Nisaea sediminum: one gene and its partner. Each later gene encodes a partner of the first gene's protein in a complex. Links are inferred from orthologs where the notes say so. Each region holds a gene or a part of one and is shown on either strand. Other genes may lie near its edges. The genes, in order: xseA and IG122_RS00790.

What was found.
Region 2: the proteins of xseA (region 1) and IG122_RS00790 are in contact, whole or in part, in a cryo-EM structure (PDB 8TXR), measured with the Escherichia coli proteins. The link is inferred for Nisaea sediminum from one-to-one orthologs.

Annotation. Positions count from the first base shown.
Region 1 is NZ_JACZCQ010000006.1:959,676-967,634, forward strand. Bases 3,164-6,101 are described here. They hold xseA (exodeoxyribonuclease VII large subunit), read left to right. Parts: upstream 3,164-3,802; coding sequence 3,803-5,401; downstream 5,402-6,101. Other genes in these bases: purD (phosphoribosylamine--glycine ligase), read right to left, coding at 3,164-3,751; IG122_RS16680 (M23 family metallopeptidase), read left to right, coding at 5,398-6,101. Outside these bases: IG122_RS16655 (diguanylate cyclase), read left to right, coding at 1-112; IG122_RS16660 (hypothetical protein), read left to right, coding at 221-496; IG122_RS16665 (bifunctional diguanylate cyclase/phosphodiesterase), read right to left, coding at 528-2,282; more of purD, read right to left, coding at 2,462-3,163; more of IG122_RS16680, read left to right, coding at 6,102-6,207; lpxK (tetraacyldisaccharide 4'-kinase), read right to left, coding at 6,197-7,168; IG122_RS16690 (3-deoxy-D-manno-octulosonic acid transferase), read right to left, coding at 7,165-7,959. UniProt on the Escherichia coli protein: Bidirectionally degrades single-stranded DNA into large acid-insoluble oligonucleotides, which are then degraded further into small acid-soluble oligonucleotides.
Region 2 is NZ_JACZCQ010000001.1:166,035-174,039, forward strand. The notes cover bases 1,977-4,960. They hold IG122_RS00790 (exodeoxyribonuclease VII small subunit), read left to right. Parts: upstream 1,977-3,336; coding sequence 3,337-3,585; downstream 3,586-4,960. Other genes in these bases: IG122_RS00780 (efflux RND transporter periplasmic adaptor subunit), read right to left, coding at 1,977-2,083; IG122_RS00785 (histone deacetylase family protein), read left to right, coding at 2,331-3,257; IG122_RS00795 (polyprenyl synthetase family protein), read left to right, coding at 3,627-4,514; dxs (1-deoxy-D-xylulose-5-phosphate synthase), read left to right, coding at 4,535-4,960. Also shown: IG122_RS00775 (efflux RND transporter permease subunit), read right to left, coding at 1-951; more of IG122_RS00780, read right to left, coding at 956-1,976; more of dxs, read left to right, coding at 4,961-6,454; IG122_RS00805 (TlyA family RNA methyltransferase), read left to right, coding at 6,463-7,215; IG122_RS00810 (DUF2806 domain-containing protein), read left to right, coding at 7,246-8,005. UniProt on the Escherichia coli protein: Bidirectionally degrades single-stranded DNA into large acid-insoluble oligonucleotides, which are then degraded further into small acid-soluble oligonucleotides.

The DNA of each region.
Region 1 (7,959 bases):
CGTGCCCCGCCGGCGATTGAAGGAAATCACCGAGCGCGCCGACCGGGCGCTTTACGAGGCGAAGAATTCCGGCAGGAATCAGGTGGTGGTCTGGACCGCGGAACTCCACTGAGGTCGCGGCCATGTATTCGCCATGCTGGCGATTGCGATTGCCGCCGGGCCGGAGCCGGGTATGATCCGGTGAAAATCGATTTGTCGAAAACGCAAGGGAGTTTCGGCTGTGGCGCTAGACAAGGGACGGGCCGTCGAGCTTGAGCACATGGTCCGCAAGATGGGGGCGATCATCTCGGTCTTCGAGGTCCGGTCGGATCCCGTCGGCAATGCGCGTTTCAGCGCTTTCCGCGACCTGATGGACGTGTTCCACGCCATGTGCGAGCGTCAGCTGAAAGAGCAGAAAGACTTCATCGACGAGATGGGCGAGATTACCGAAGAGGAAACCGCGCGCCTTAAAGCGGCGTTCGAGAAGATCTACGGGAAACCGCCGGGCGCGGTGTGAGCGTCACGCCGCCAGACAGTCCGCACAACAGCTACCGGATGGTCTGGCAGGCGAAGCCGCCTTCGTCCTTCGCCCGCTTCTTCAGTTCGGCGAAAGCGGTCAGCGCGGTCTCCAGATCGGAGAGCCGCCGGCCCGGCTCGATCACCAGCATGGCAGCGCTGCAGGTGAGCAGCGGATAGTTCCGCAGCTTGCCGTCCCGCCCGCGGGCTTCTATCGAGCCGCGCTCCCGGGCTTCCCTGTCATAGAAACTCTCGACATCCCGGGCGAACTGGTGGCGCGCCTCGTAGGCGAGACGGCTGACCTCTTCAGGATCGGTTCCGATGCTTCCGACGAAGAAGTCGTCCCCGCCGATATGCCCGACGAAGAAATCGGGTCCGCTGAAGGTCTGCCGGAGATTTTCCGCGAACAGCAGCAGCGCCCGGTCGCCCTGCCGGAACCCGTAGGTGTCGTTGAAGGGCTTGAAGTTATCGAAGTCGAAATGCAGCAGCGCGCAGGTCTCTTCCGTGTCGGTCACCGCGTCGGCGATATGGTCCGAGATCGAGGTGTTGCCGGGCAGCTTGGTCAGCGGGTTCATTTCGCGGGCGAAGATGAGGTTCTTCTCGTTGAGCACCCGGAGCAGGGAAGAATTGTCGAGGAAACCGATATATTGCGCATTCTCGACGATGATCACGCCGTTCAGTGAGTCGTTGTGGCTGTAGATCTGCAGAATGCGCTCGGCCTGTGTGTGGATGTCCGCGATTGGGCAGGGGCGCACGAAATCGCCGAGCCGCTTGCCGAAGCTGCGGTTCACGATCAGGTCCTTGCCGTAGGGTGAGAAGGCGTAGGCCTTGAGGTCGACGTCGCGCACGATCCCGAGCGGACGATCGTTCATGTCGAGGACGGGAAACAGCCGGGCGCTCTCGTTCGTGCGGAAGGCATCGAACACGTCCTGCATCGGCGTCTCGATCTTGAGCGTCGGTACGGCGACGATCTGTTCGCGCAGGATATGCTGGTCCGAGGAACGGGCCCGCCGGTCGCGGCGGCGCGCCGTCATCAGGGTCTCGTAGCTCCGGCTGAGGCTCTCATGCTCCAGCGTCGGCCGCGCCACCAGATAACCCTGAACCAGATCGAAGCCGAGCTCGCGGCAACTGCTCAGGTCCTCCTCGGTCTCCACACCCTCGGCGATGGTCTGGATACCCAATACCTCGAACATGTCGATCAGGCTCGAGACGAACAGCTTCTTCTTCGGGTCGCGGGCGACATTGTTGATGAAGTAGCGGTCGAACTTCACGTATTCGGCATGCTCTTCATGCAGCAGGCGCAGGCGGGCATAGCCTTCGCCGAAATCGTCGAGCGCGATCTGGATACCGTGATCGCGCGCCTGGCGGAGCGCCTTGGTGGCGGCGCTGTCCTGGGAAATGTCCGACTTCTCGGAAACCTCGAGACAAAGCTGCGTGCTCGAGAGTCCGAGCCCGGCCATGGCCTCCAGAATGCCCGTGGTCCGGTTGCTCAGATGCGGCAGGCTGCGCGCATCGATATTGAAGAACAGGTGCAGGCCGTCCGCGCAGGATAGCGCGGCGAAATCCCGGAGGGCCTTGTTCAGCAGGCGGGCCTCGAGCTCCTCGACCTGGCCGTGCTCGGCGGCGCGGTCGAAGAGATCGGCAATGCTTTCGAAACCGAGTTCCGCCGTCCCGCGCAACAAGGCCTCAAAGCCGTGGGTCAGGCCCGTATCGAGATGGACGATGGGCTGGAAGGCGTGCCGAAGTCCTGCGGTCAATGCGTCCATCGGCGGAAAGTGGCCGCTCAACTGGAGCATTTCCGCGCCGCGTGAAGCGGCCGAATTCGAATTGAGCACTGCGATTCGCCACAAAAAATTAGGGCATACTTACGTACCCTTTTTATTTCATTTCGCGGCGTTTTAAATCCTTTTGTGTGTGAAGGTTAGATGACCGATTTCTTGGAATTTCTACTGTTTTCGGCAAAATTTTATTGATCGGCGGCGCCCTGTTCGCGCGCAATTGCCCGCCAGCCGATGTCCTTGCGGCAGAACCCGTGCGGCCAGTTCACCGTCCCGACGGCTTCGTAGGCGCGGGATCGTGCTTCCGATACGGAGGCGCCGCGGGCGGTTACGACGAGCACCCGGCCTCCGGTCGCCAGCAGCACGCCCTTGTCGGTCCGCGTCGTGCCGGCATGGAACGTTGTCACTGTGCCGGTATCCTTGGGCAGCTCCGCGATCAGGGTGTTCTTCTCGTAGGAACCGGGATAGCCGTTCGATGCGAGGACCACGCAGAGGGCCGCCTCGTCGCGCCAGCGGAGCGTGATCTGGTCGAGCTGTCCGTCGGCGGAGGCGATCAGGGCCGGCAGGATGTCGCTCGTCAGGCGCATCATCAGGACCTCGCATTCGGGATCGCCGAAGCGGACATTGTGCTCGATCAGCTTGGGGCCGTCGGCGGTGATCATCAGGCCGGCGAAGAGCACACCCTTGAACGGCATGCCTTCCGCCGCCATGCCGTCCACGGTTGGCTGCACGATCTCCATCATGACCCGGTCGATCATCGCCTGGTCCATCACCGGGGCCGGCGAATAGGCCCCCATGCCGCCGGTATTCGGTCCGGTGTCGCCGTCGCCGACGGCCTTGTGGTCCTGCGCCGCCGCGAGCGGGAGGGCAGTCCTGCCATCGCAAAGGGCGAAGAAGCTGGCTTCCTCGCCGATCAGGCATTCCTCGATCACGACCTCCTCGCCGGCGGCGCCGAAGGCCTTGTCGGACATGGCGTCCTCGAGCGCCGAGATCGCCTCGTTCACGGTCTGCGCCACGGTGACGCCCTTGCCGGCGGCGAGCCCGTCCGCCTTGACGACGATCGGCGCCCCCATTTTCGTCACGTAATCCTTCGCGGCCTCAAGATCGGTGAAGCGGGCATAGGCGGCGGTCGGGATGTTGTGCCGGTCGCAGATGCCTTTCGTGAAGGCCTTGGAGCCCTCGAGCTGGGCCGCGGCGGCGCTCGGTCCGAAAGCCTTGATGCCGGCGGCTGCCAGCTTGTCGACCAGTCCGGCGACGAGCGGCGCCTCGGGCCCGACCACGACGAAGTCGATGGCCTTCTCCTTCGCGAAGGAGACCAGTCCGTCCAGGTCCTCCGCCTTCACCCCGACGCACTCCGCGACCTCCGCGATGCCGGCATTGCCGGGTGCGCAGTAGAGGTGATCGCACAGCGGCGAGGCAGAGATGGCCCAGCACAAGGCATGTTCACGCCCACCGGATCCGACGACCAGAATTCTCATTTTCGTGTCCCCATGCTTTCGCTCGGCGGCCTTGTAGCATAAATTCCGGGGATGCAAGACGATAGCCCGCAGCCCACCGGCAACATTCCCGAATTCTCCGTCAGCGAGATCTCCAACCAGGTCAAACGGACCGTGGAGGGCGCCTTCGAGCATGTCCGCGTGCGCGGTGAGATCTCGCGTCCGACCCGGGCCGGGTCGGGCCATGTCTATCTCACCCTGAAGGACGAGAAGTCGGTGCTCGACGCGGTCTGCTGGCGCGGCACCGCGGAGAGGCTTTCGATCCGCCCGGAAGAGGGCATGGAGGTGATCTGCACCGGCAAGCTCACGACTTTCCCCGGGCGATCCAAGTACCAGATGGTGATCGAGCAGATGGAGCTCGCCGGCGAGGGCGCGCTCCTGAAGCTGCTGGAGGAGCGCAAGCGCAAGCTCGCCGCTGAGGGCCTCTTCGCCGACGAGCGTAAGCGACCGTTGCCGTTCCTGCCCAAGGTGATCGGCGTCGTCACCTCGCCGACCGGCGCGGTGATCCGGGATATCCTGCATCGCCTTTCGGACCGCTTCCCGACCCATGTGCTGGTCTGGCCGGTACTGGTGCAGGGCGAAAGTGCTAAGGACCAGGTCGCGGCCGCGATCGAGGGCTTCAACCGGATGGCGCCGGACGGACCGGTGCCGCGTCCGGATCTGCTCATCGTGGCGCGCGGTGGCGGCAGCCTCGAGGATCTCTGGGCTTTCAACGAGGAGATCGTGGTGCGCGCGGCGGCGGCGAGCGAGATCCCGCTGATCTCCGCCGTGGGGCACGAGACCGACACCACGCTGATCGATTTTGCTTCGGACAGAAGGGCGCCGACCCCGACGGCGGCGGCCGAGATGGCGGTGCCGGTACGAGCGGAACTGCTCGCCACGCTGATGCAGGACGAGTCGCGGCTCTTCAACGGTCTGCAGCGCAAGCTCGGCGAGGCGGAGACGCGTCTGACCGGGCTTTCCCGCGGGCTCGGCGATCCGCGCTCGATCATCGAGGCGAAGGCGCAGACGGTGGATTACCGCTGGCAGAGTGCGAGCGCCGCGACGGACCGGATGCTTTCACGTCTCGCAGACCGGGTGCGCGATCTGGCATCTCAGATCCCGGAGCCGGCTGCGGAGCTCGGCCGGCTGGAAAACCGCTTCGTGACCGCGCGGCAGCGGATGGATTCGGTGATGGACACGGTCCGGCAGAATGCCGCGAGCGATCTGAGGGCGGCATCGGTACGCCTCCGGCTCGAACCTGTTACCGAGCGGATGGGCCTCGGCGGACGCGACGCGGCGCGCGCATGGAGCCAGATCGAGCGCGCCGTCGACCGTGTCCTCGCCCAGCAGGGCGACCGGCTGACCTCGGTCGGCCGCATCCTCGAGAGCAATTCCTACGAACAGACCTTGAAACGCGGCTTCGCGCTTGTGCGCGATGCTGAGGGAGCGCCCGTTACCAGTGCCGCGGTGCTTTCCGAAGGTGACGGGGTCTCGATCCATTTCGGCGACGGCAGCCGCGATGCTGTCATTGGTGCGGGCGCGACCGACGGAGCGGCTCCGAAGAGCGGGCCCCAGAAACCGGCGGCCGCGAAACCCGCGGCGAAGCCGAAACCGGGAAACACCGATCCGGCCCAGGGGAGTTTGCTGTGATCCGCTTCCTTCTGCTTGCTCTTCTCGTTCTGGCGGCCCGGCCGGCCGGCGCGGTCTCGCTGGAGATGAACGGCGCCTTTACCCAGGGCGGCATCATCATGGGTCGTACGGATCCAGGCGCGACGCTCACACTCGACGGCAAGCCGGTCCGGGTCGGCGCGGACGGTGTGTTCGTGCTGGGCTTCGGGCGCGAGGCGGAACCGAAAGCGGAACTCTCGGTGCGCGGCGCGGACGGCAGCGCGCAGCACCGGACTCTCGAGATCGCGAAACGCGACTACAACATCCAGCGGATCGACGGTCTGCCGCAGAAATATGTCGAGCCGCCGGCCGAGGTTCTGGCCCGCATCAAGCGGGAGAACGAGCAGATCAAGGAGGTTCGGAAGATTGACACCGAACGCGCCTATTTCGCCGACGGCTTCATCTGGCCGGCGAAGGGCCGGATCTCCGGCGTCTATGGCAGCCAGCGCATCCTCAACGGCGAACCTAAATGGCCGCATTTCGGCGTCGATGTCGCGGCGCCCGTCGGCACGCCCGTGGTGGCGCCCGCGGGCGGCATCGTCCGGCTGGCGGAGAAGGATCTCTACTATACCGGCGGCACCGTCATTCTCGACCACGGGCACGGTCTTTCCTCGGCCTTCCTGCATATGCAGGACGTGAATGTGAAGGTTGGTCAGGAACTGAAGCGCGGCGATTCGATGGGCACCATCGGCGCGACTGGCCGGGCGACCGGACCGCATCTCGACTGGCGGATCAACTGGTTCGACGTCCGGGTCGACGCGGCGGTGCTCGTGCCGCCTATGGAGTGACCAGCCGGTCCAGCAGGGCACCGAGAGCTTCCGGATCGTCCCAGACCAGATCCACGTCGACGCGCCGGACCATGAGCCGCAGTTCCTCCGGCAGGCGGACATGGTCCTTCGCCGTGGTCAGCAGCAGCGCGTCCTCTTTCTCCGCACGGGCGATCAGGTCGATCAGATCCTCGCCGCGATAGGGTTCGTGATCGCCGAAGGAACGTGTTTCCAGCAGCTTCACGCCGAGGTCCCTCAGGGTTTCGAAGAACTTTTCCGGTCGCCCGATTCCGGCGAAGGCAATGGCACGCTCGCCCTTGAGGCCAAGCGCCGAGCGCGACGGCGCAAGCCTGCCGCGCAGGACCGGAAGCGTCTTTGAGAGCGGTCCGGCAAGACCCTGTTTGTCTTCTCCGAGCAGGACGGCTGCATCCGCGCGGGCGAGCCCGCCCGCAACCGTTTCCCGCAGCGGACCGGCAGGCATCACGCAACCATTGCCGAAGCCGTAGCCGCCGTCGACGACGAGAATAGCCGCGGATTTCGCAATCGTCGGATTCTGGAAACCGTCATCCATGACGATGACGTCCGCCCCGGCCGCGGCGGCCATATCGGCGCCTTTCGCGCGGTCCCTCGAGATCCAGGTCGGCGCGGCCTCGGCCAGGAGCAGGGGTTCGTCCCCGACATCGGCGGCGCTATGCCGCTCCGGTAGCACCTGAAGCGGCCCGGCGAGGCGGCCGCCGTAACCCCGGCTGAGGAAGGCGACCTTGAGTCCGCGTTTTCCGAGCGCCCGTCCGAGCGAGAGAGCGACGGGCGTCTTGCCGGCACCTCCCGCGACCAGATTGCCGATGCAGATGACCGGAACGGGTGCCCGGTAGGGCCGTGTGGCGGCGGCACGCAGGGCCGCGCCTGCACGGTAGATCCAGGAGGCTGGCGTCAGCAGGGCCGGCAGCAGTCCGCCGCTCCGCCAGAAGCCGGGGGCCCTCACCTTCTTTCTCCATGGGCGTCGACTGCGGCGCAGATGCGCCCGGCCATCTCGTCCGCGATGGCGCCCTGACCTTCGGCGAAGGCTTTCGCGTTGGCGCCGAGTTCGGCCCGCTGCGCATCGTTCTGCAGCAGGTCCCGCAGCCGCCGTCCGAGATCTTTCGCGTCGGCGATCTCGAGCGCGGCCCGTGCGCCGATCATGTCGGTCGCGATGTCCGCGTTCTTCGCCATCAATTGCCCAAACAGCACAGGCTTGGCGAAATGCGCCGGCTCCAGCGGATTGTGCCCGCCGACCGGGATCAGCGACCCACCGACGAAGACCGCGTCCGCCAGCTCGAACAGGGTGCCCATCTCGCCCAACGTGTCGGCGACATAGATCTCGGTTTCCGGAGACGGCAGGGCATTTTGGGAACGGCGGGCACAGCGCAGGCCCTGAGTTTCGAGCGAAGCGGCGATCTCGGCGCCCCGGTTCGGATGACGCGGAGCGATAATTGTCAGCAGATCGGGACGAACTGCGGCGGCGATCCGATGCGCTTCCGCCGCGGCGTCTTCCTCGCCCGCATGGGTGCTGGCGGCAAGGATCACCGGGCGGCCTGCCGCCGCATCTCTCAGTTCTGCGAGGCTTGCCGGGTCGGCCGTCAGCGGCGCGGCGGCGCGCTTGAGGTTCCCGACATATTGCACCGGCGCCCGGGTCAGGCTTTCGAAGCCCGCCTTCTGCGCCGGATTGCTCGCGAGGATGAGCGAGAAATCCGCAAATAGGCGCCTGGTGAAAAGCGAGAGCCGTCGCCACCGCTC
Region 2 (8,005 bases), on another replicon or contig:
CTCGTTCAGCTCCTTCAGGGTCGCGCGGACCTCCTCCATGACCTCGATGACATTGGCCCCGGTCTCGCGGTACATCGGCACGCCGAGGGCCGGAATGCCGAACTGGCGGATACGGGCGACCGGCTCCTTGTAGCCCATCTGGACTTCGGCCACGTCCGCGACCGTGACGCGCGCGACGCGACCGGTCATCGGATCCTCGATCGAGCGCAGCACGACCCGGCGGACGTCCTCCATGGTCTCGAAGTCGCCCTCGGTGCGGACCACGTACCGGCGCTTGCCTTCCTCGACCGCGCCGGCGGAGATCGAGGCGTTGGCCTCGCGCAGCGCCTGCAGCACGTCCGGGATGGTCAGCTGGTACTGCGCCAGCAGCTGCGGCTCTACGACGACTTGCATTTCCCGTTCGGCACCGCCGTAAATGCGCGCCTCGCCGATGCCGGGGATGCGCTCGATGCGCGATTTCACGAAATCCTCGGCGAAATCGCCGAAGGTGTGGATCGGTGCCTCGTTGCCGTCGTTCCGCATGATCACGGCCCAGGCGATGGCGTTGTCTTCCGAGCCTGAGGTCTGGAAGGTCGGCTCGTCGGCCTCGTCCGGATAGCCGCCGACGCGGTCGAGCCGGTTGGCGACCAGCAGCAGGGCCTTGTCCATGTCGTTGCCCGGGGTGAATTCGAGCTCGATCCGTCCGCGGCCGTCCTCGGCACGGGAAATCATGGATTCAAGTCCCTCGAGACCGCGAAGCTCGTCTTCCTGCCGATTGATGATCTCGCGTTCGATCTCCGCCGGCGCGGCGCCATTCCATTGCGTGGTCACGGTGATCACCGGGCGGTTCACGTCGGGCGCCAGCTGGATCGGGATGTTGATCAATGCGACGATGCCGAACATCACGACCATCAGCACGACGGCGACAACGGCGACAGGACGGTCGATCGAGACCCGGATCAGGCCGTTCATGGCATTATCCCTTTACCTGGACAGCTACAGGCTGTCCCGGGCGCAGACGTTCATTGCCCTTGATCACGACCTTATCGCCGGGGGAGAGGCCTTCCAGCACTTCGAACCGGTTGCCGAGGGACTCGCCGATGACGATCGTGCGCGGCTGCACCTTGCCATCCTGAACCAGATAGACGCGGGGCTTGGCGCTGTCGAGCAGCAGCGCGTCCTTGTGGACGCTGATCACAGTACGCTCCATGCCGACCGGTATGAAAATCGTGACGCCCTGGTTTTCGGCGATCCGGACCGCGTCTTCCGTCAGTTCCGGGGTAAAACGCACGGCGCGGGTCCGGGTGCGCGGGTTTTCCTCCGGAATGATCGCGCGCACCGTGGCATTGAGACGCCGTCCGTCCTGGAGCTGCACGCCAACAAGTCCTCCGGGCGCGAGACCCGAGAGCCGTTGCGAGGGCACGTCCGCCTCGATTTCCAGCGCTTCGTCGTTCATCAGGGTGACGATCGCTCCGCCAACCTGCACATGGTCGCCGGCAACCACATGCCGGGCGAGCACGACCCCGGAAAAGGGTGCGCGAATGCTTGCGTCCGCGAGTGCGATCTCGGCCAGCTGAAGTTCCGCACTGGCACGCGCCGTCTCGGCTTCACTCTCGGCAAAGCTGGCCGCTGCCGCTTCCAGATCCCGCTGGGCGTCTTCGAGGGCGTTTTTGCGGAATGCGTTCGAGCCACGGAGCTGTTCGGTGCGGGCCAGTGTCTGCTCGGCCTTGGCGCGGTTCGCAGACGCGCGCGCGAGCTGCGCCTCGGCCTTCTTGACCTCCGAGGCCCTGAGGCTGCGCTCTGCCCGCAGCCGGTTGTCGGCCAGGTGTGCGATCACATCGCCTTTCTTGACCCTGTCCCCGGCGCGCACGGAAATCTCCTCGACCCGCTCCGACACCCTGGTCGCGACGGGACCGAGTTCGAGAGCCACGAAACGCCCGGTGGCGGGAGCCGTCTGCGTCAATTGCTCCTCGCGGACTTCATCAACTTCGACCGGACTCGCCTTGCCCTGGGCGAATGCAGGCGGAATGCAAGGAACGAGGATGGAGAGCGAAAGGAAAGCCGGGACGATGCCGCGGCGCAGAGACTTCAAGACAGACGGCATTGTGCACACGCCTTCCGACGCCAAATTGTTGAAGCGACCCGTGTCGGTGATTTCTTCCGGGAAAAGGTTACGAACGCGGTAACCACGATCTTGCCGGGCGCCGGTCTTTATCGCAATCGTTTCTAAGATGGATCCGTTCCGGATCGCGGCAAGTTGACGCTGGAAGGTGCGGCGGCGTTCTTGCTAAGAACGGTCGGCGCGGCATTGTTCGTCGTGGAAGTCGGCGTAACGTTGGGGAGGGACGGAAATGACGACGATGCTTTTCACCCATGCGGATTGTTTCGGCCACGATCCGGGCCGCATGCATCCGGAGCATCCGGCTCGTCTGAAGGCCATTCTGAACGCGCTCGACGCGGAGGAATTCGCGGCGATCGAGCGCCGCGAGGCGCCGAAAGCGACCGTGGAACAGATCGCCCGCGCGCATCCGCTGGATTATGTCGAGGCGATCCTCGATGCCGTACCTGAAAGCGGCGAGCGGCATCTCGACGGCGACACGGTGATGACACCGGGAACTGGCGACGCGATCCTGCGCGGATCCGGCGCGGCCTGCGCGGCGGTCGACGCGGTGCTCGGCGGTGAGGCGAAGAACGCTTTCTGCGCCATGCGGCCGCCGGGACACCATGCCGAGCCGCGCACGCCCATGGGGTTCTGCTTTTTCAACCAGATCGCGGTCGGGGCCGAGCAGGCGCGGGCCGTGCATGGGCTGCGCCGTGTCGCGATCGTCGATTTCGACGTGCATCACGGCAACGGAACCCAGGCGATCTTCGAGGCCGACGGCGGCGTCTTCTACGCCTCCACGCATCAGACGCTGCTGTTTCCGGGAACCGGGAAACAAAACGAGCGCGGCGTCGGCAACATCTGCAACGTGCCGCTGCCTCCGATGGCGGGCAGCGAGCAGTTCCGCGCGGCGATCAGCGAGATCATTTCCCCGAAGCTGATCGATTTCCATCCGGAGCTTCTCATGATCTCGGCCGGGTTCGATGCCCATATCGACGATCCGCTCGCCTCACTCTGCCTCACCGAGGAGGACTTCGCCTGGGTAACCGAGGAGCTCATGCGTGTCGCGGATCTCGTCTGCGACGGGAAGATTGTCTCGGTTTTGGAGGGCGGTTACGACCTCGAAGCGCTGGCGAATTCGACGGCGGCGCATGTCCGGACGCTGATGAAAGCCTGAGTGCGGACCGAGCCCGCCCGGCCTTGTAACGCGGGCGGGCGGGAACTATTGTCGGGCAACGGTCCGAAGGAGATGCCTCTTGAGCGAAAACACATCCGCAGAAATCGGTGCCCTCAGCTTCGAGCAAGCGCTGGAACAGCTTGAAGCGATCGTCGGCAAGCTCGAATCCGGCAGCGGTACCCTGGATGATGCCATCAATGCCTATGCGCGCGGAGCGGAACTCAAGGCCCATTGTCAGAAGAAGCTGGACGAAGCGCGCATGAAGGTTGAAAAGATCCGGCGCCCGGACGGCGATGGCGCTCTTTCCGCCGAACCGTTCGACAGCTGATCCATATTTCCGTCAAAGACTGAGCAGGACCGATACCGGACATGACCGATCTTAAGGACGCGATCGCGAGCTGCGCGCGCGAGGTCGAGCGCGTAATGGAATTCCTGTTGCCAGAGGCCGACGATGCCGAGGCGCGCCTGTTCGAGGCGATGCGTTATTCCTGCCTCGGAGGCGGCAAGCGGCTGCGTCCATTCATCGTCCAGCAGTCGGCCAAGCTCTTCGCCGTCGATCCGCGTTGCGCTTACCGCGTCGGCGCGGCGGTGGAATTCATGCACTGCTATTCCCTGATTCACGACGATCTGCCGGCGATGGATGACAGCGATCTGCGCCGCGGTCGGCCGAGCTGTCACAAGAAGTTCGACGAGGCAACCGCGATCCTCGCGGGCGACGCGCTGCAGGCTCTGGCCTTCGAGGTGCTGTCTGCGGAAGAGACCAGTTCCGACGCCTGGGTCCGCGCCCAACTGGTTGCCGGCCTCGCGAGGGCGGCGGGCGGTACCGGCATGGTCGGCGGCCAGATGATCGACCTGCTCGCCGAGGACGAGGAGATCGATATTTCGGCGATCACCCGGCTGCAGCGCATGAAGACGGGCGAGATCTTCGCCTTCGCCGCGACCTCGGGCGCGATCATGGGACACGCGACCAAACGTCATACCCATGCGCTGCATTCCTTTGCGCAGGAGCTCGGGCTCGCCTTCCAGATCGCGGACGATCTGCTCGATTACGAGGGGGATTCCAACACCACCGGCAAGCCCGTCGGGCAGGATGCGAGCGCCGGAAAAGCGACCTTCGTCTCCATCCTCGGGCCCGAACGGGCCCGCGCTCAGGCGAAGCTGCTGGCGGAACAGGCGGCCCGCGCCCTTGATTTATTCGGTGATCGGGCAGACCTTCTGAAACAGGTCGCCGCCTATGTCGTCGATCGTACGCATTGAGCCACCGCGCTGATTTGGACATGCCTGACCGCAGAACCCCGCTTCTGGACCGAGTTCGCGTTCCCGCAGATATGCGGTCCTTCACAGACCCGCAGCTGAAACAGCTGGCGGAGGATCTGCGTCGCGAGACCATCGACGCGGTCTCCGTAACCGGCGGGCATCTCGGCGCCGGGCTCGGCGTGGTCGAGCTGACGGTGGCGATCCACAATGTCTTCGACACGCCGCGAGACAAGGTGATCTGGGATGTCGGCCACCAGGCCTATCCGCACAAGATCCTGACCGGGCGCCGCGACCGCATCCGCACCCTGCGTCAGGGCGGCGGGCTGTCCGGCTTCACCAAGCGCTCCGAGAGCGAATATGATCCGTTCGGCGCCGCACACAGTTCGACCTCGATCTCCGCGGGCCTCGGCATGGCGGTGGCGCGGGATCTGAAGGGCGAGGATTTCAATGTCGTCGCGGTGATCGGCGACGGCGCGATGAGCGCCGGCATGGCCTACGAGGCGATGAACAATGCGGGTGCCTTGCGCAACCGTATGATCGTCGTCCTGAACGACAATGACATGTCGATCGCGCCGCCGGTGGGAGCGCTGAGCGCGCATCTCTCGCAGCTAATTTCCTCGAAGCCGTTCCGCAGTCTGCGCGATCTCGCCAAGCAGTTCGCCCAGAACCTGCCGAAGCCGATGGAGGAGACCGCGCGCCGGGCCGAGGAATTCGCCCGTGGCATGGTCACCGGCGGCACATTGTTCGAGGAACTCGGCTTCTACTATGTGGGGCCGGTCGACGGGCACAATCTCGATCATCTGCTGCCCGTGCTCCGTAATGTCCGCGACATGGACCGCGACCGCCCCGTGCTGCTGCATGTCGTGACCGAAAAGGGGCGGGGCCATCCCTTTGGAGCGCCGGCGGCGGACAAGTATCACGCGGTGCCGAAATTCGACGTTGTGACCGGCGAGGTGAAGAAACCGGTCTCGAATGCGCCGAGCTATACCGCGGTCTTTGCCGACGCGCTGGTTACGGAGGCGCGGGAAGACGAGCGCATCGTCGCGGTGACGGCGGCCATGCCGTCCGGAACGGGGCTCGACAAGTTCGCCAAGGCCTTTCCAAAGCGCAGCTTCGATGTGGGTATTGCCGAGCAGCATGCCGTGACCTTCGCGGCCGGCATGGCCTGCGAGGGCATGAAGCCCTTCGTGGCGATCTATTCAACCTTCCTGCAGCGCGGCTACGACCAGGTTGTGCACGATGTCGCGATCCAGAAGCTGCCGGTGCGCTTCGCCATCGATCGCGCGGGTCTCGTCGGAGCCGACGGAGCGACCCATGCCGGGGCTTTTGACCTCGCCTATCTCGGGTGCCTTCCGGATTTCGTCATCATGGCGCCGTCGGACGAGGCGGAACTGGTCCGTATGGTCGCGACCGCCGCGGCGATCGACGATCGTCCGAGCGCATTCCGCTATCCGCGCGGCGAGGGTGTCGGCGTCGAGCTGCCGGCGCGCGGCGACGTGCTGGAGATCGGCAAGGGTCGGATCGTGCGTGAAGGCACCAGGGTCGCGCTTCTGTCGCTCGGCTGCCGGCTGCAGGAATGCCTTGTCGCGGCGGATGAACTGGCGGCGCGAGGGCTTTCAACCACAGTGGCCGACGCGCGCTTCGCCAAGCCGCTGGACCGGGACATGCTGCGCCGTCTCGCTGCGGAGCACGAGGTCCTGATTACCGTCGAGGAAGGCAGCATCGGCGGCTTTGCGAGCCAGGTGCTGCACGCACTGGCCGAGGACGGTCTGCTCGAGTCCGGTCTCAAGGTCCGGCCGATGGTGTTGCCCGACCTGTTCCTCGATCACGATGCGCCGGCCCGGCAGTACCATCTGGCCGGGCTCGATGCGGAAGGCATCACGAACACCGTTCTGGCCGCGCTCGGCGTCGACAGGGCCTCGGCACCCGCCCGCGCCTGAGTTCCCTCATGTCTTCCAAAACGCCTTCCGAACGCCTCGACACGGCGCTCGTGAGCCGCGGGCTTGTCGACAGCCGCAGCCGCGCGCGGCAATTGATCGAGGCGGGAGACGTGATCGTCGACGGCATCGTGGTGACCAAAGCGGCGGCAAAGATCTCTCCGGCACAGGTGCTGGCGCTGGCTGAAACGGCGCATCGCTGGGCCTCCCGCGCGGCGCTGAAACTTGTTCATGCGCTTGATCATTTCGCGATCGATCCGGCGGAGAAGATCTGCCTCGATGTCGGTGCCTCTACCGGTGGCTTCACCGATGTCCTGCTCGATCGCGGTGCGCGCCGTGTCCATGCCGTCGATGTCGGGCACGGCCAGCTGATACCGCGCCTGCGCGACGACAGCAGGGTCGTGGTCTACGAACATCTGAATATTCGCGATCTCACACCAGAGATGATCGGGGAGCCGGTCGGGCTGATCGTTTCCGACGTCAGTTTCATCTCCCTGAAGCTGGCCTTGCCGGCGGCGCTTGCCTGTGCGGGAGAGGGCGCCGGGCTGATCGCGCTGGTCAAACCACAGTTCGAGGTCGGCCGGGCGCGGATCGGCCGCGGCGGGATCGTGCGGGACGAGCGCGCGCGACGGGATGCGCTGGAAGAGATCGGCGGATGGCTCGAGCAGGGCGCGGGCTGGCAGGTATGCGGCGCTACGGACTCGCCGATTTCCGGAACAGACGGGAATCAGGAATACTTAATTGCCGCGCGAAAACCGTGCTAGGCTTCCGCCGGTAACAGTAAGGCTCTGTGCATGACCGAAGCAGACCGCAAGACTTCCGCCGCGGGACGGGCCAAGAGCCGGTCGAAGAAACCGGCGGCGACGTCTTTCGATCCCGCGTGCCTCAGATTCAGCGAAATGCTCGCCTACGGCCTCGGCGCCAGCGGGCGGAGCTGGCTGGACGCCGTGCGCAATGGCGACGACCGTGAGGAAAGCGGACTTATCGAGCGCGCTGCGGCCCGGGTCAGCGAGCGCGACCTCCGCCGGCAGCAGAATATCGAGGCGATTTTCTCCCTCGCCATGACCATGCTGAAGGACAATGCGGACGCGGACGGGCATGTCGATCCGGACTGGAGCGTGCGCTTCATCGAGGCCGCATCCGATTGCGGCGACCGCGCCGGCCAGGAAATGTGGGCGGCTTTGCTGGCGCTGGAGGCGGAAGAGAGCGGCGCTGTCCCGCCGGTGACATTCCGTGTCATGAGCACGCTCAATCGCGCCATGATCCGCTGGGTGGCGATCCTCGCGAAGTTTCGGATCAACAACTTCCTGGTCCGGCTGTCCGACGAGTTCTTCGGCGCGCGGGAACTGACCGGCGACTGCATCCTGCTGCTGGAGGAATACGGCCTGCTCCGGACAAACCGGGACCTCAGCAAGGTCTTCAGCTCGCAGAGGGAAGACCATTTCACGACCAACCTGCTTTATGCCGACAAGGTCGTGCGGGTCAGCCACGACGATCCGGCAGCGGACCTGACGCTACCTTGTTATCGCCTGAGCGAAGCGGGGACAGCGCTCG